2 regions of the Corynebacterium nuruki S6-4 genome follow, and region 2 is predicted to be linked to the other one. Evidence: predicted binding sites of a transcription regulator. Region 2 holds the regulator's gene; the other holds the start of a gene.

Region 1 (9,431 bases), 1.6 Mb from region 2:
GGCCGGCCCGAGTCCGTACCGGTCGACCTGGCGCAGCAGGCGGACCGCGGCGTTCCGGTGCCGGCCGTCGACCTCGTCAGGCGCCCCGGCCTCCTGCTCTGCCCGCTCCGCGCGTCGTGCCGCCCGGCGTGTCTGCCGGATCGCGGCGATGCGGGTACCCCACAGCGTGGTGACCCAGGCGGCGACGACGGTGCCCGCCGTCGCAGCGAGGAAGGTGAGCTCCCAGTCGATGCCGGCGACCATGCCGATACCGGCGGCGATGTCGCCTTCGACAACGGGGATGACGGACAGGACGAACACCGCGACGACCTGCAGGGCGCGCGGCAGCATGTCCACCCACGTCTGGATGTCGTTGATCACGGTGGTGACCACGTCATGAACACCACTCATCACGTCCTGTATCATTGATAGAACGCTATCAGGGATGGACCCCCCTGACCATGTCTTCCGGCGTCCTGCCGGACACGCCGACCCACCTCAGACAATGCCTGATTTCATCCGTTCCCTCCCACTGACCGGCACCACCGTGGTGACCGTCCTGGCCGCCGTGGGTGTCGGTTGCCTGCTCGTGCTCGTCGCCGCACAACGGCCGCGGCGTGACCGACGGACCGTGGGTCGGCTCCTGTGGACGGCTCTGGTCGCCGTCGCGGTACCCGCCGCCGTCACCGCGGTCGCGGTCGCCGCGCTCGACCTCACGCTGGTCGAGATTCCCGTCACCGCGGTCGCTGCCGGTGTCCTGCTCAGGGCGGCCCTGATCCTCACCGGCACGGCGGTGGTCACCCGTCGCAGCCGGGCCTGGTGGACGGTATTTCCCTCGGTGGGCGCTGTCCTCACGACCGTGCTGCTGGTCAACGCGGGGTACGGGATGTTCCCCGATATCGGTTCGCTGCATCCGGAACCGTCCTACCGCGAGGTCGCCGCCGATGAGCTTCCACCGGCCGTAGCGGACGCGGTCCCCGTCGACCACTGGCACGCGCCGACGACGCTTCCGGAGTACGGCACGCTGACCACCCTGCCTGTCCCTGCCCCCTCCTCGGGTTTCCACGCGCGGGACGCCCATGTCTACCTGCCGCCGGCCTGGTCCGCGTCGCCCCGTCCACAACTGCCTGTGCTGGTGCTCATGGGGGGCATTCCCGGATCACCGGAGCAGTGGATCAGCCGTGGCCACGCCACCGAACTCGCCCACGACTACCAGCGGAAACACGGCGGACTCTCACCGATCATCGCCGTGGTGGACGCCACCGGTTCGACGTGGGGCGACCCGGTCTGCACCGACTCACCGACGGCGAAGGTCCGCACGTTCCTCAGCCGGGACGTGCCCGACTGGCTGCTCAGCCGGTTCAATGCGGACCCCGACCAGTCCCGGTGGACGATCGGCGGCTACTCCTACGGTGGTCTCTGCGCGCTGCAGGTGGTCGCCAACGCGCCGGACACCTACGGCGGCTTCCTCGACTTCTCCGGGGACCGGCGCCCCACTGACGAGCACCGGAAGCACGACAGCACCGTCCGGGACTTCTTCGACGGGTCGGAGCAGGCCTACCGGGACGCCAATCCGGAACATCTCCTCCACACCCGGTCCGACGACGGCCGGTACAGCCGCCTGCACGGCTGGTTCATCGCCGGCCACCGGGACCGTCCTGCAGTCGATGCCCTGCATGCGTTGTCTTCTGCGGCGGAACGGGCCGGGGTGGATGTCTCCACGGCCACGCCGCGGGGCGGCCACGACTTCGGCCTCTGGCGGGATGCCCTGCGCACCACCTTCCCTGACGTTGTCCGGTGGGGCGGCCTGCCGCAGAGCGGGCAGTGACCGGACGCCTAGAAGTGGCGTCCGATGTGCGCCTCCTCCCGCATGGTCTTCACCATGTGCGGGTAGTGCAGTTCGAAGGCCGGACGCTCCGAGCGGATCTTCGGCATCGAGTCGAAGTTGTGCACCGGCGGCGGGCAGCTGGTGGCCCACTCCAGGGAGTTTCCGTAACCCCACGGATCGTCGACGGTGACGACCTCGCCGTAGCGCCAGGAGCTGAAGATGTTCCAGATGAACGGCAGCATCGAGACACCCAGGATCACGGCGCCGACCGTGGAGACCTGGTTCAGCGTGGTGAAGCCGTCCGAGTCGAGGTAGTCGGCGTACCGCCGGGGCATACCCATGTTGCCCAGCCAGTGCTGCACCAGGAACGTGGTGTGGAAGCCGATGAAGGTCAGCCAGAAGTGGATCTTGCCCAGTCGTTCACTGAGCATCCGCCCGGTGAACTTCGGGAACCAGAAGTACACGCCGGCGAACGCCCCGAACATGACCGTCGCGCTGACGGTGTAGTGGAAGTGCGCGACGACGAAGTAGGTGTCCGTCAGGTGGAAGTCCAGGGCGGGGGACGCCAGCATGACGCCGGTCAGACCGCCGAACAGGAAGCTGACGAAGAAGCCGATGGCGAACAGCATCGGGGTCTCGAAGGTGATCCGGCCCTTCCACATGGTGCCGAGCCAGTTGAAGAACTTCATGCCGGTCGGCACGGCGATGAGGTACGACATGAAACTGAAGAACGGCAGCAGGACGGCACCGGTGGCGAACATGTGGTGCGCCCAGACGGCCATGGACAGGGCGGCGATCGACAGGGTGGCGAAGATCAGTCCGACATAACCGAACATCGGTTTCCGGCTGAAGACCGGGAAGATCTCGGAGACGATGCCGAAGAACGGCAGCGCCAGGACGTAGACCTCGGGGTGGCCGAAGAACCAGAACAGGTGCTGCCAGAGGATGGCGCCGCCGTTGCCGGCGTCGTAGATGTGGCCGCCGAGCAGCCGGTCGTAGAGCACGCCGAGGGCGGCGGAGGTCAGCAGCGGGAAGATCAGCAGGGAGATCACGGCGGTGACCATGATGTTCCAGGTGAAGATCGGCATGCGGAACATCGTCATGCCCGGGGCCCGCAGGCAGATGGTCGTGGTGATCATGTTGATCGCCGAGGCGATGGTGCCGATACCCGTCATCGCCACCCCGACGATCCACAGGTTCGAGCCGACGCCCGGCGAGTGGATGGCGTCCGCCAGCGGCATGTACATGGTCCAGCCGAAGTCGGCGGCACCGCCGGGGGTGAGGAAGCCGGAGAGGACCATGAGACCGCCGAACAGGGTGATCCAGAACCCGAAGGCGTTGAGCCGGGGGAAGGCGACGTCGGGTGCGCCGATCTGCAACGGCAGGACGGCGTTGGCGAAGCCCCAGACGATCGGTGTGCCGAACAGCAGCAGCATGATCGTGCCGTGGATGGTGAACAGCTGGTTGTACTGCTCGTTGGAGAGGAACTGCAGGCCGGGGTGGAACAGCTCGATGCGCATGAGCAGCGCCATCAGTCCGGCGGCGAAGAAGAAGCCGAAGGACATGATGATGTACATGATCCCGAGCTTCTTGTGGTCGGTGGTCGTCAGGATGTCCCATGCATGTCCGCCCTTGCGGGACCGTCCGCCGTGCGGGGCAGGGCGGGTGGAGCTTGCGGGAAGGGTGGTGGTCACGATCGGCCTCCTCGACAGCCGTTCCTCCTCCGGGGTCGTCATACCCCGGTCCCGGCCTCTCCGGGATACCTTCTCCCACAATAGTACGCCACGCAGGCTTTGTTAAGGGGTGGTCACCTCCTGCAATGTCGGATAGTCGGTGTAGCCGCTCGCACCGCCGAAGTAGAAGGTCTTCGGGTCCGGGGTGTTCTCGGCCGTTTCCGCATCCGTTTCCGCAGCCGTCCACCGGGCGACGAGGTCGGGGTTGGCCAGCGCGGGGCGTCCGACCGCGGCGGCGTCGTAGCCGAGGGCGAGGATGTCCAGGGCGTCCTGCCGGGTGCTCGCGACCTTCGTGCCGGTGTTGCGGTTGGCGAAGACGGGGCCGTGGAACCGGTCGCGGAGGCCGGTCGCCAGGTCGCCGGCGAGGTCGGGCTGCGTGAGGTTGAGGTAGGCGATGCCGGTCCCGTCGCCGAGTGCGTTGAACCCGTCGATGAGGTGCGCATAGGCCTCGGCGGCGACCGCGTCATCGTCCTCGACCGCGCCCTGGATGGTCATGCCGGGGCTGATGCGCACACCCACCCGGTCGGCGCCGATCTCCGCGGCGACGGCGGCGGTGACCTCGGTGACGAAGCGGGCGCGGTTCGCCGGGGATCCGCCGTAGGAGTCGGTCCGGATGTTCGAGTTCGGGGCGAGGAAGGAGTGGAGCAGGTAGCCGTTGGCGGCGTGCAGTTCCACGCCGTCGAGTCCGGCGTCGACCGCCCGGCGCGCGGCTGCGGCGAAGTCGGCCCGGATCCGGTCGAGCCCGGCGGCGTCCAGTGCCACGGGTGTGGCGAACGGCAGGCGGTTGCCTCGGGCGTCGTGCGCCCAGCCGCGGTGGTCGACGGCGCTGGCGGAGACGACGGGCAGGCCGGTGACGTCCTCGTGGGTGTTCCAGCCGGCGTGCATGAGCTGGGCGACGATGTGGCCGCCGGCGGTGTGGACGGCATCGGCGACGGCCCGCCAGCCGGGGATCTGGGCGTCGTCGTAGAGGCCGGGCTGGGTGACGAACACCCGGCCGTCGCGGCTGGGGGAGGTGCCGTCGGAGACGATGAGCCCCATGCCCGCACGCTGCCGGTAGAACTCGGCCATGAGGTCTCCGGGTCGGCCCTGCGGGTCGGCGCGCAGCCGGCCCATGGGGGCCTGGACGATGCGGTTGGCCAGCGGGATGCGTCCGGCTGTCAGCGGCTTGTTGAACTCTGGTTCAGTCATGGGACGCAGCCTACGCGGCCCCGGGCGCCGTCGGGGCGGAACACAGTTCCGCCCGAACACTTGTTTTGTTTCCGGTTAGCATGTATGGTCGACTGCAGTACCTCGGAAAGCACCTTCCACCACAGATCATGAGCCCCAGGGGGACGCCATGACCACCACCGTTTCCACACCGAACCGCACCACCATCCATCAGATGGCGTTCAACGCCCTGTTCGACAGGATCGTCAGTGACCTCACCGACGGGGACGACACCCTGCTCGGCCTGTACGCCCACTGCCTCGACGACCCCGACGGTGCCCTCACCACCGAACGCCCCGGACCGGACCACTCCCTCGACCCTGCCGCGCCCGTAGGCTGGGCCACGCAGGACAACCCTGACCTGTTGTCGACGACCAAGACCGCCGCGAACCTCCTCGACCTCACCCTCGCCGCCGCGCTGACACCCGACGGCTCCGACGAGGTCCACCGCACCACCGCCAACGCGGCCCGCCGCCTCGGGGTCACCCGGTCGAAGGCCCGGGTCTACTGCGATGTCGGGACGATGCTCAGCCGTATGCCGCTCACCGGCGCCGCGGTCTCCTGCGGTGCATTCAGCCTCGACCTGCTGCGCATCCTCGCCGACGTCACCTGCGCCGTCGACGACGACCACCTCGCCGCGGTGGACGCCGACCTCGCCGACCTGCTCACCCCCACCCGCCCGGCGCAGGCCGTCCCCGGTCCCGTCATCCTGCGGCGGGCGGCCACCGAGATCGTCGGAACCCACCAGCCCGCCGCACTCCCCCTCGACCCGGAGGCGCAGGACGTTCCACCACCTGAACTGCAGACCGACTTCGCCGTCGACACCCGCAACGACGACTTCACCGTCTTCCACGTGACGCTGCCGGCCGACGAGGCGGTCGGTGTCACCCGTATCGTCGACGCGGTCGCCGCCGCCCACGGGTCCTCCCGCGCCACCGCGTTCGCCGAACTCTGCCACGGCCACGTCGACGATGTCCGGGTGACCCTCAACTGCTACCGGAACATCGACAGCGGCACCATGCACCTGGAGAACCGGTGGCTGAACCGTGTCGCCACCGACCGGTGGACCCGCCGGGTCACCCACCTCACCGTGCCCTCGCACTCCGCCCATGACGGCCGGTTCGCCTCCGACAACCAGAAAGCCCTGCTGGCCGGCATCGACGGCACCTGCCGGGCCCCCGGGTGCGAGAGTCCCGCCGCCACCGCGGACACGGACCACGTCCACCGCTACGACAGTGAACCCCGCACGGACACCGAACGGATGCAGAGCCTGTGCCGCCGGTGCCACAACGCCAAGACGCGCGGCCTGGTCGACTACACCCGCCACCCCGACGGCACCGTCAGCGCCACCAGCATCGACGACGGCCACACCGTCACCACCGTGCCGACCGGACCGATGGCGGAGGCTGTCACCACCTTCGCCCGGGACCTCGCACGGAAGGTACAGACCCGGGCCGAACATCAAGCGGCCCGTGACGCGTGGAACGCCGCCACCCGCGCCGCCGTCGAGGAGGTCGTACCCTTCTGACGGAAACAGTCATTTCTGAAGGGAACATGTCTTAGAGTTTCCTCCCATGACATTCCTGCGCACCGCCCTCACAACCCTCACCGCAGCAGCGCTGACCGTCGGCACCGCTGTCGCGGCACCCGGCGTCCCGCCGTCACTGGTGGATACCGACCCGAGCATCGCCCAGCCGGCGACCGACCCCTTCTACACCCCGCCGGCCGAGATCCCGGACACGCCCGGCACGCTCATCCGCAGCCAGGACACCCCCCACCTGGCCGAGGGGCTCGGCGGCGCGCAGAAGATCCTGTACACCTCGACGACGCAGGACGGCTCCCCCGTCGCGACGTCCGGCACCGTCATCGAACCCACCGCACCGTGGACCGGCCAGGGCCCCACCCCGACCATCGTCTTCTCCCCCGGCACCCGCGGCGCGGGGGACGGGTGCGCCCCGTCCCGCGCAGGCCTGCTCGTCGCCTCGATGGACCAGGGCACCGACGGGCCGATCAACCTCGACTACGAGTACCCGTTCTACGCGGCGGCCGCCGCCATGGGGGTCCGGGTCGTCGTCGCCGACCTCATCGGCCTCGGCACACCCGGCCAGCACACCTACGTCAACCACACCGAGGAGGGACACGCCGCACTGGACGCCGCCCGGGCCGCCGTACCCGCCGGCTTCCCCGTCGCCTTCTACGGCTACTCGCAGGGCGGCGGTGCCTCCGCCGGCGCCGCGGAACTCGCCGGGACCTACGCCCCGGAGCTGAACGTGAAGGGCACCTTCGCCGGGGCACCACCCTCGGACCTCATCAGCGTCACCGAAGCCCTCGACAACCACCTCATCGGCGGCGTGCTCGGCTACGCCCTCAACGGCGCGCTCGCCCGGCACGCCGAACTCCGCCCGCTGATGGACCGGTACCTCAACGACAAGGGGAAGGAGTTCCTCGCCTCCACCGCCGACGAGTGCATCGGCAACTCGGTGCAGAAGTGGGAGAACCTGGACACCCGCACCCTGACGCAGGACGGCCGCTCCCTCGCCGACATCCTGCGGGACGACCCGCAGGTCAACGCCATCTTCACCAGCACCGACTACCGGCTCGGCACCCGGCCGCTGAACGCCCCGATGCTGCTGCTCAGCGGCGACCACGACGACGTCATCCCGCACGCCCCGGTCGAGCAGCTCGCCGCGGACTACTGCGGGCTCGGCGGCACCGTGCAGTTCGTCGCCGACCCGCTGCCGCAGATCGGTGAGAAGAACGCCGTGAACCACGCCCTGCCGATGATCACGAACTCGGTCACCGCCTTCGACTGGATCCTCGACCGTTTCAACGGGGAGCCGGCACCGACGACCTGCCGGTGAGTCAGCAGCCGTCAGGACATGACCTTCGTCTTCTCGATCGCCGCATTCGTCGACCGGTTGTAGCCGTCCAGGAACCGCCGCAGGAACAGTCCCAGGATGAGTGCCGGAACCGCGAACAGCAGCAGCATGCCCAGGTTGATCCACAGGTCACCCCGGTACATGCCCGCGATGGCGGCGCGCATGGCGTCCATCGCGTAGGTGGCGGGCAGCCACGGGCTCACCGCCTGGAACCAGCCGGGCAGCAGCGGCAGCGGATAGGCACCGCCGGCACCCGAGACCTGGATGACCAGCAGCACCACCGACAGTGCCTTGCCCGCACTGCCGAACGACAGCACGAGTGTGTAGACGATGAGCATGAACACCACCGACGTCACCCAGCCGCTGACCAGCAGCAGGAACGGGTGGACCGCACCGATCTGCACGAAGACGACGAGGCCGGCCACCGCCAGGGTGCTCTGCGCCAGCCCGATCAGCGCGAACAGGCCGAACCGGCCGAGGTAGGCCTGCGTCCGCGTGTACTCCCGGTCCCGCGGCGGCGAGGTCCGGACGAGCACCACGGTGAGCAGTGCGCCGACCCACAGCGCCAGCACCGTGTACAGCGGCGCCATCCCCGCGCCGAAGCTGGCGACGGGGAACACCGGATCGCGTTCCACCGAGACCGGCGCGGAGAGCTGCGAGGCCAGGGCGTCCGGATCGTCGCCGACGATCGCGGCGAGCCGGGAGAAGTCACCGGTCTCCCCCGCGGTCGCCAACGCCTTCTCCAGGTCGGCGAAGCGGGCGGCGTGCCCGTCGAGCCGGTCCGCGAGCGTCGCGGTGGTGGTGCGCGCCCGGTCCAGCGCCCCCTGCACCGATCCGGGCGACCCGGACAGTCCCGCCGTGATGCCGTCGAGGTCGTCGCGGATGCCGGAGACACTCCGGCCGAGCGAGTCCAGGGTGCCGCCGAGCTGGGAGAGCTGCGGCTTCAGGTCCTGCCGGTAGGAGGCCACCGCGCCGTCCACCGCCTGCCGGGCCCGGTTCAGCGCGTCCGCGGTCCGCTGCCGCGACTGGGCGGCCGAGGTGGTCCCCGCCGTGATGTCGTCGGCGGTGCGGGCCAGCCGGTCGTGCAGGTCGGCACTGCGGTCCACGGCCGCGTCCAGGGCGGGGACGCCGCCGGGCGTCGCGTCCGCCACCCGGTCACGCAGGGCGGCGAGGGCATCGGTCTGCTGCTGCACCCGGTCCGCCAGGGTGGTGAACGTCGCCGCCGTCCCGGACCCCGCGGACCCGGCGCGGTCGAAGAGCTCACCGAGCCGGTCACCCACCGCCGCGTAACTGTCGCCCGTCGCGGTGAGCGCGGTCTCCAGCGAGTCCGTCGCATCCTTCAGTGTCGAACCGAGGTCGGCGGTCGCCCCGGATCCGCCGCCGAGGTCGGTCCCCGGGTCACCGAAGTCGGCCCCCGCCGCCCGGGCGATGTCGTCCGCCCCGGTCAGCAGCGGTTTCGTCGAATCCAGCAGGGCGGTCAGGGAGCGGGTCGTGCCGGCCACCGAATGCAGCCGGTCGCCGAGCCCGGCCACCCGGTCCCGGATCCGGTCGAGGGCGACCTTCGTGTCGTCCTTGTCGAGGTAGTCCGACAGGGAGGAGATCACGCCGAGGCCCACGTCGCTGATGATGCGGGTGAAGGTGTCGTTGATCTGCGTGATCACCCCGTCGGCGCCCTGTGAGGTGATGACCGTGGACAGGGCGTTCTTCTTCTCGTTGGTGTACAGCGCGAGGTGCGTGGGTTCGGTACCGGTGAGGTAGAAGGTCAGCATCGAGGTGCTGAAGTCCGGGGGCAGGACGATCGAGGCG
Region 2 (9,431 bases):
AAGACCACCCAGCTGCCGAAGATGTGCCTCGCCCTGGGCCGGGGTGCCCGGGGACGGATCGGTCATACCCAGCCGCGACGGATCGCCGCCCGCAGCGTCGCCGACCGCATCGCCGACGAGCTCGGGGAGAAGGCCGGGGAGCCCGGCGGCCGGGTCGGTTACAAGATCCGGTTCGACGACCATGTCAGCGACTCCACCGCCGTCAAACTCATGACCGACGGTATCCTGCTCGCGGAGATCCAGCACGACCGCCTGCTACGCGGTTACGACACGATCATCGTCGACGAGGCACACGAGCGCAGCCTCAACATCGACTTCCTCCTCGGCTACCTGCGCGAGATCCTCCCGAAGCGTCCCGATCTCAAGGTCATCATCACCTCCGCGACGATCGACCCGGAATCCTTCGCGAAGCACTTCGCCGAGCCCGACGGCACGCCGGCTCCGGTCATCGAGGTCTCCGGCCGCACGTATCCGGTCGAGATCCGCTACCGCCCCCTGACCCGCACCGTCGGCGCCGACGACAACGGCGACGGTGGCCGGGAGGTCGAGACCGACCCCCTGGTCGGTCTGACCGATGCGGTCGGCGAGCTCATGGCGGAGGGCCCCGGCGACATCCTCTGCTTCTTCTCCGGGGAGCGTGAGATCCGGGATGCGGCGGACGCCCTCCATGACGCGAAGTTCCGGAACATCGACATCCTGCCGTTGTTCGGCCGGTTGTCCTCGGCGGAGCAGCACCGGGTGTTCTCCACCGGGCCCCGGCGACGGATCATCCTCGCCACGAACATCGCGGAGACCTCACTGACCGTCCCGGGTATCCGCTATGTCGTCGACACCGGGTACGCCCGCATCTCGCGGTACTCGCACCGGACGAAGGTCCAGCGCCTCCCCGTCGAGGAGATCAGTCAGGCCAGTGCCCGGCAGCGTTCCGGACGCTGCGGCCGTACCGCCGACGGTATCGCGATCCGCCTCTACTCCGAGGAGAACTTCGAGGCCCGCCCGGAGTTCACCGATCCCGAGATCCTCCGGACCCACCTGTCCAGCGTCATCCTGTCGATGGCGGCACTCGACCTCGGCGACATCTCCCGGTTCCCCTTCCTGCAGCCGCCGGACGCCAAGTCGGTCCGGGACGGCGTCCAGCTGCTCCGCGAACTCGGCGCCTTCGAGGGCACCGGACAGACCCTCACCCCGACCGGTCGCGACATGGCGCGGATCCCCACCGATCCGCGCCTGGCCCGCATGCTCGTCGCCGCCCATGTCGCCCACGTCCTCGAGGAGGTCACGGTCATCGTCGCCGCCCTCAGTATCCAGGACGTGCGCGAACGCCCGATGGAGAAGCAGGCCCAGGCGGACCAGGCGCACGCCCGGTTCCGGGCGGACTCCGACTTCACCTCGCTGCTCAAACTCTGGAACTACCTCCAGGAGCAGCGTCGGGAACTGTCCGGCAACCGGTTCCGCCAGCTGTGCAAGGCCGAGTTCATCCACTACGTCCGGGTCCGGGAGTGGATCGACCTCGTCCGTCAGCTGCTCACCACCATCCAGGACCTGCACTGGAAGGTGCCGAACATCCGGCACGTCCGCAACCTCAGCTTCGTCCTCGACGCCTCTGACGCCACCGCCGCCACCGCGGCGTCCGGTCCGGTGGTCGACGAGGACGCCGTCCACAAGGCGATGCTCTCCGGACTCATCACCAACATCGGCATGCGGGAGGGCTCGAGCCGGCAGTTCACCGGACCCCGCAACACCTCGTTCATGATCCACCCGTCGTCGAACCTGGCGAAGAAGCCGCCGCAGTGGGTCATGGCCGCCGAGCTCGTCGAGACCTCCCGGGTGTACGCCCGCACCGTGGGGCCGCTCGTCCCGGAATGGCTCGAGGAGGTGGCACCGCACATGCTGAAGTCCACCTACTCCGAGCCGCACTGGTCCTCGAAGCGGGGCGCGGCGATGGTGCACCAGAAGGTCCTCATGCTCGGACTGCCGGTTATCCCCGACCGGACGGTCCCGCTGGCCCGGGTCCAGCCCGCCGAAGCCAGGGAGATGTTCATCCGCAGTGCCCTCGTCGAAGGCGACTGGCGGACCAACCACGCGTTCTTCCGGCACAACCGCGAGATGCTCGAGGAGACCACCCTGCTGGAGGAGAAGGCCCGCCGGCGCGACATCGTCGTCGACGACGACATCCTCTACGAGTTCTACGACCGACGGATCCCCGACTCGGTCGTCTCCGCCCGGCACTTCGATTCGTGGTGGAAGAAGGCCCGCCGCAGTGATCCGACGCTCCTGGATTTCACCGAGGACGCCCTCATCAGTTCCGACGACCAGGCCGCGCAGGCCCGGGAGTTCCCGGACACCTGGCGGCAGGGCTCGATGGAGTTCGACCTGACATACGTCTTCCGGCCCGGGGACCCCGATGACGGCATCACGATGCGCATCCCCCTGCCGCTGCTGGCCAGTGTCGATGACACCGACACCCGCTGGCTCGTCGCGGGCATGCGTGAGGAGCTCTGCGTCGCGCTGATCCGCACGCTGCCCAAACCGCTGCGCACCACCGTCGTCCCGGCCGGTGAGTTCGCCCGTGCGGCACTGCAGCGCATGACCCCCTTCGACGGGGCCGTCGACGAGGCGCTCGCCGATGCACTCCGGTCACTCGGCGGCTCCGGGATCAGCGCCTCCGACTTCGACTGGTCCCGGGTCCCCGACCACCTGCGGATGATCTTCGCCGCGGTGGACCGGCGCGGCAACACCGTCGCGCGCAGCCGTGATCTCGCCGACCTGCAGCGGGAGCTCGCCGGGGAGATCACCCAGTCCATCGCCGCCGCCGCGGCCCGGGGAAATGCGCCCGCACCCACCGATGCCGCGGTCCACACCCCGGGCCGGAAACGGAAGCGCCGGGGTTCCGGGGACCGGGCCGGCCGGGACAGTTCAGGCGGCTCCGGCGGCGCGGGGAGCGCCGGCAGTGCCGCCGGTATCCTCGCCCGTGAGGACAGCTGGACCGCTGACGGCATCGGTACGATCCCCGAGTCGGTCCAGACCTTCGTCGACGGCCAGCCGGTCGACACGTATCCCGCTCTCGTCGTGGAGAAGGGGTCGGTCGTCCTGCGTGCGTACCCGACCGAACGCGCGGCAGCCGGACAGCAGTTCACCGCCGTCCTCGATCTCATGCTCGCGGACTGCACCGTGTCGACGAAACAGATGGTGAAGGGACTGCCGCTGCGCCAGCGGGTGGCCCTGGACAACTACCCGTCCGGTGGTCCTGAGGCGGTCGTCGACGACTGCCGGGTCCTCGCCTGCCGGCAGCTGCTGCAGGAGTACGGACCGGTCGTGCGGGACCCGGAACGGTGCGCCGACGCGGTCGCCGCCGCCCGCGACCGTGGCCCCGGTCTCGTCCGTCAGACGGTGGTGGCGGTCGCCCCGGCCGTCCTCGCCGTCGCGGACATGCGCGAAGAGCTGAAGGGGTGGTCCGGCGAGTCCATCGACGACATGTCCCGGCAGCTCGACTTCTTCCTCGGCCCGCACCGCATCGCCCGCAACGGTGTGGCGCATCTGCGCCATGTGCCCCGCTATGTCGCGGCGATGCAGGAACGGCTGACCCTGCTGGAGCAGGACCCCGACAAGGAGGCCGAGCTCGCCGACCAGGTCAACGGCTGCATCGAGGCCGTCAAGGCGACCCGCGACCGCCTGCCGTCGGCGCGGGCGGCCTCACCGCAGCTCAAGGATGTCGAGTGGCTGGTGGAGGAACTGCGCGTCTCGCTGTTCGCCCAGCACCTCGGTACCGCCCGCACGGCGAGCGTGCAGCGGGTGCACAAGGCACTGGCGAAGATCCACTGACGCGGGGCGGCGGGTGCGTCGACTCCCCGGTCTCAGCTGACGGGCCGGTCGCCCGCCGTCCCGCCCGCCGCGGCGGTCCCGTCCCCCGGCTGTCCGGGCCCACCGGTCCGGAGGGCGCGCAGTGACCGGATCTCCTCCTCGAAATCGTCGGCGGAACGGAAGGACTTGTAGACCGAGGCGAAGCGCAGATAGGCGACCTCGTTGAGCCGACGCAGCGGGTCGAGGATCGCGAGCCCGATCTCGTTGGCGGCGACCTGCGAGCCGTGGGTCGCGCGGACCGACTGCTCCACCTCATGGGCGAGCACCTTCAGCTCGTCCCCGGAGACCCCGAGCCCCTGACATGCCCGGCCGACACCCCGGATGAGCTTGTCCCGGTTGAACTCCTCGGTGACCCCGTTGCGCTTGGTCACCAGCAGCACCGACCGCTCCATGGTCGTGAACCGGGTGCCGCACCGGGTGCACTCACGCCGGCGGCGGATCGCCGACCCTGAGTCCACGGTGCGGGAATCGACCACCCGCGACTGCTCGGAACGGCAGGAGGGGCACAGCATGGGCGACGTCCTTGAAAATCGGGTGGCGGTCAGAAACGCCACCATCCTAGCCGTCCGTGCCCGCAGGGCCGCACTTCCGTGCCGGTCACCACTGCGGGACGGACAGTAACGTGCCCGGACGCGGGTCCCGGTCCCCCAGATCATTGAGGTCGGAGAGAGCGGCCATCGCCTCCCCGACCGCGATGTCCGGCGCCTGTGAGCGGGCGATGTCGTAGAGGCTCTGCCCCTCCGCGACCCGGACATAGTGCGGTGTGCCGGGCCCGCCGGGGGCTGTCCCGTCGTCCACCGTCGCCGCGGCGACCGCCGGTTCCGGCCCCTGTCCGGCATCCCCGTCCAGGGACCCGGTGAGGACCGGCACCCCGCACGCGAGCAGGAGCGCGGTGGCGAAGGACAGCAGCACGCCGCCGGGCGACTGTGCGACGGACCAGATCCGCCGGCGCAGTGCGACGGCCCGTCCCCCGACGTCGAACGGGCGTTCCTGCCGGGTGGTCCGCATCCGGAGCCGGGCCCGCGCCGCGGGGGTCGGACGGACCGCCTCACCGCATCCCGCGGTGTTCGAACTCCCCGTACCGGTGTCCGCATCCCGGTACCGCCGCACCCGGCCGGTGCCGTGGATCCGGGCCGACGGGGTCACGGGGCGGTCACGGTAGTCGGTCAACCGGACCGGATAGACAACTGGTGCAGCCATGGTGGCAATCTCCTTCTGCTCGGTGCGTCCGCACTGACGGTGCAGCGCCGATGCCGGTCATCAGACCACCGGCACCGGACACCGGACCGTCAGCGGCCATCGAACATGGAACCTCTGTTCGAAATGACGCCGTCGAACGCGAAGGTAGCACACCCGTTCGAGACTGTCCACAGCCCGCGGGAATATTTCGAACATCTTGGTGGGAAAACCGCTCGCCGTCCTGTAGGGTCAGAGGGGACTACCCGGCGCCGGCGGCGACGGGCCACAGATTGACCCAGTCCAGGAGTGAGGGATCATGGCAGACACACAGCAGCCGACGGGGACACCCACGGGCGGACGCAAGCGGGGCAGGCCGAAGGGGTCACTGTCCGCCAAGGGGACCCACGACGATCCGCAGGGGCGGGAGAAGCTCTCCGACCGGCAGCGACGGATCCTCGAGGTCATCAAGGACGCGATCCGGTTCAGCGGCTACCCGCCCAGCATCCGCGAGATCTGCGACGCGGTCGGCCTGAACTCGACCTCCTCGGTCTCCTACCACCTCAAGGAACTTGAGCGGAAGGGCTACCTCCGTCGTGAGGACAACAAGCCCCGTGCCGTGGACATCCGGTCCTTCGACGGCAGTCCGGAGGACATCTCGTCCGCTCCCCGACCGGGCCGTAAACCGATGTCCGCCGCGGCCGTCGACGACTCAATGCCGACCCCGGCCTACGTCCCCGTCGTCGGCCAGATCGCCGCCGGCGCCCCGATCCTCGCCGAGGAGCATGTCGAGGCCCACTTCCCCCTGCCGCAGGAGCTCGTCGGCGGTGGCGAGCTCTTCCTCCTCCAGGTCGTCGGCAACTCCATGCAGGATGCCGGCATCTACAACGGTGACTGGGTGGTGGTCCGGTCCCAGAACACCGCCGAGCTCGGCGAGTTCGTGGCCGCCATGATCGACGGCGAAGCCACGGTCAAGGAGTTCCAGCGGGACGCCGGCCACGCCTGGCTCATCCCCCACAATGCACTGTACGAGCCGATCCGCGGCGACGACGCCGAGATCCTCGGCCGGGTCGTCGCCGTGCTCCGCAAGATCTAGGTGGCCGTCCCGGGGATGTCGTGGCACCCGGTCGCGACCACCGGGATGACGCGGGAAAGGACCCCCGGGCCCGACCCTGAGCCCGACCCTGATCCCGGCTTCGAACCCGATGTCCGCGGAACGAACCGACAGGTTCATGTCCGCGGAACGAACCGACGGGTCGAGTTTCCTGCCCCAGGACAGCACCTGGGCTCGCGAACCCGACCGGGCCAGGATGCGACCGACCCCTGGGTTCTCAAAACCGACACCGGCGACGTCCGCAACCGCCCCTGGACGTGCGGGTCGAGCGCAGGAGCGCAGGGTCGCAGGATCACAAGGCCACGGAAGTACCGGGCCCAGCAGTACCGGGGGCCACAGGGACCCAGCGGGCGGAAGCTAGAGACCGATGACCGCGGCGGCCGCGATCCGGGCCTCCTCCGCGCCGTCGGCGTCGAGTGCGGCGGCGGCCATGTCGCGGCATGTGACGAAATCGACCTCACCGAGCTGGGTACCGACCGCTGCGAGTGCGGGCGTCGCCGCCGACAGGGACGTCACCCCGAGACCGGTGAGTACACAGGCCAGCAGCGGGTCCGCGGCAGCCTCGCCGCACACGCCCACCGCGGTCTTCGCCGCGGAACCCGCCCGGCAGGTGGTGTGCACCAGCCGCAGCACAGCCGGCTGCCACGGATCCGTGAGATAGGCCAGCGACGCCGACAGCCGGTCCGCCGCCATCGTGTACTGGGTCAGGTCATTGGTCCCGATCGAGACGAAATCCAGGTGGCGCATCATCTTCTCCGCCAGCAGCGCCGCCGCCGGCACCTCGATCATCGCGCCGGCGGTGAGCCCCCGGGCATGGCACAGCTCGGCGAACCACGCCGCCTCATGCACCGTCGCCACCATCGGTGCCATCACCCACGCCTGCGCGTCCGGGCCACGGCGCTCCGTCTGCGACAGGGCCAGAGCGATACCGTCCAACTGACGTTCCAGCAGCTCCTGATTCCCCCGGGCGATCCGCAGTCCACGGACACCGAGGGCCGGGTTCTCCTCGTCCTCGGCGTTGACGAACGGCACCGGCTTGTCCGACCCGGCGTCGAGGGTGCGGACCACCACCTTCCCCTCCGGGAACGCGGCGAACACCTCCGCATACCGCGCCGCCTGGTCCTCCACCGAGGGTTCACTCGTCTCACTGAGGAAGCACAGCTCGGTGCGGAACAGGCCGACCCCCTCCGCCACGGAGGCGGCGGCCTGCCGTGCCGTCGCGCCGTCCTGCACATTCGCCAGCAACTGAACCCGGTGACCGTCAGCGGTCGCACAGGGACCGGTCCAGCTGCTGATCCGCGCCGCCCGGTCCGCCGCCTCGGCGACCCGGCGCTGTGCCTCATCCGCCGGCACACCGGTCTCCACCGTGCCGGCCGACGCGTCGACGAGTACGGGGGTGTCCGCCGGGATGGCCCGCAGATCCGCGCCGACCGCGACCACGCACGGGATGTTGAGCTGTCGGGCGATGATGGCGGTGTGGCTCGTCGCCCCGCCCTTCTCGGTGACGACCGCCACGATCAGGGACGGGTCGAGGGTGGCGGTGTCCGCCGGTGCGAGATCGTCGGCGAACAGCACATGCGGGGCGTCGACCACCGGGACGCCCGGCTCCGGCTCACCGTGCAGTTCGGCGATCACCCGGTCCCGCACGTCCCGCAGGTCGGTCACCCGGTCCGCCATCACCCCGCCCGCCTTGACGAACATGGCGACGAAGTCGTCGGTGGCCTGCCGGACCGCATAGTCGGCGGCCTGTCCCCCGGCGACCGACTTCTTCACCTTCTTCGCCCAGGCACGGTCGCGGGCGATGGCCACCGTCGCCTCGAGGACCTGCCGGGCGTGCCCGTCCACGGTCTCCGCGCGCCCGGACAGCCGGTCCGCGACGGCGTCCACGGCGGCGGTGAAGGCGGCGAATTCGGCGTCCCGCCGGTCCTCGGGCACCGTCGCGTCCGGTCCGGGCAGCGCCGGCCGGGCGGTCACCCAGGTCACCGGGGCAGTGACCGCCCCCGGGACCACCGGCTTGCCCCTCAGCAGCGCCGGCACACCGACCTCTTCAGTGGCGGAATCAGCATCGTGGACGGGATCTGACGTGGTCACAGTGGCCTCCAGAAATCTGCGCCGCTGCCCCGGGGTGGGGCGTCCCACCCCTGGTGACAGGGACGACAGAGTGTCGCGCGGTTCGTTATCGCGCCCCACACTACCCCCACCCGGCGGGTGCCCTCACCCCCTCATCCCCCACCCTTGACCACCCCCACCCCATAGGATGAGGGGTGTGAATTCTGAAGAACGTCGCCGGCAGATCGCCTCACTCACCGCCGTGAACGGCCGGGTCACCGTCGTCGAACTCGCGGAGCGTTTCAACGTCACCCCGGAGACCATCCGCCGGGACCTCACCGTCCTCGACGACGACGGTGCCCTGCACCGGGTCCACGGCGGGGCCGTCCCCAGCAACGACTACCAGACGCGCCAGACCCCCCTCGACGTCCGGAGTTCGACGTCCACGGCGGCGAAGATCAGCATCGGCCGCGCCGCCGTCGGACTGCTGCCGGACGCCGGCCTCGTCTTCCTCGACGCCGGCTCGACGACCGCCATGCTCGCCGACGCCATCGCCGAGGATCCCTCGCGGGTCAGCCCGGAGGTCTCGTTCCTCACCAACTGCCTCCCGATCGCCGTCCGGCTCGGCGCCGCCGGCATCGAGAAGGTCGAGCTGCTCGGCGGCAGGATCCGCCCCAACACCCAGGCGGTCATCGGTGACACGACGTTGCGCGCCCTCGCCGTGCAGCATGCCGAGGTCGCCTTCATCGGCACCAACGCCCTGTCACTGGAACACGGCCTGTCCACGACGGACGCCCAGGAGGCCGCGGTGAAGCGGGCCATGATCGCCAATGCGGCGATGGTCGTGGCGATGTGCGACTCGACGAAATTCGGGCGGGACTACCTGGTGAGCTTCGCCACCGTCGACGAGGTCGACGTCATCGTCACCGACGACGGTGCCCCCGACCGCTACCTGGATTCGTTCCGGGACGCCGGCATCGCCGTCCTCGGTAACTGAGGCCGGTGCACGACCGGACGCCGCTCCGCTACGCTGGGGCCGTCAGACCCGACCACCCGTCGCCGGATCCCCGGACCGTCCGGCTCCGCGACGGACTCCCCCACGAAAAGGATTTCTGCCATGGCTTCGAAGACCGTCACCGTCGGTTCCACCGTCGGCCTCCACGCCCGCCCCGCGACCGTCATCTCCGAGGCTGCGGCCGCCTATGACGACGAGATCCTGCTCGCCCTCGTC

The links. The regulator LexA, encoded in region 2, represses DNA repair genes until DNA is damaged. The targets are predictions, from matches to a motif close to CGAACANNTGTTCG.
Region 1: the regulator LexA is predicted to act here: its motif matches at 4,782-4,795, upstream of FSW06_RS09160 (HNH endonuclease signature motif containing protein).

Annotation. Positions count from the first base shown of each region.
Region 1 covers NZ_CP042429.1:2,046,368-2,055,798, forward strand. The annotation lists gene FSW06_RS09140 (hypothetical protein) at 1-390, opposite strand, end outside; gene FSW06_RS09145 (alpha/beta hydrolase) at 485-1,807, shown strand; gene ctaD (aa3-type cytochrome oxidase subunit I) at 1,816-3,543, opposite strand; gene FSW06_RS09155 (oxidoreductase) at 3,604-4,728, opposite strand; gene FSW06_RS09160 (HNH endonuclease signature motif containing protein) at 4,877-6,274, shown strand; gene FSW06_RS09165 (lipase family protein) at 6,321-7,607, shown strand; gene FSW06_RS09170 (YhgE/Pip domain-containing protein) at 7,619-9,431, opposite strand, start outside.
Region 2 covers NZ_CP042429.1:454,203-463,633, reverse strand. The annotation lists gene hrpA (ATP-dependent RNA helicase HrpA) at 1-3,822, shown strand, start outside; gene nrdR (transcriptional regulator NrdR) at 3,855-4,373, opposite strand; gene FSW06_RS02045 (LysM peptidoglycan-binding domain-containing protein) at 4,459-5,061, opposite strand; gene lexA (transcriptional repressor LexA) at 5,357-6,133, shown strand; gene ptsP (phosphoenolpyruvate--protein phosphotransferase) at 6,509-8,242, opposite strand; gene FSW06_RS02030 (DeoR/GlpR family DNA-binding transcription regulator) at 8,418-9,197, shown strand; gene FSW06_RS02025 (HPr family phosphocarrier protein) at 9,318-9,431, shown strand, end outside.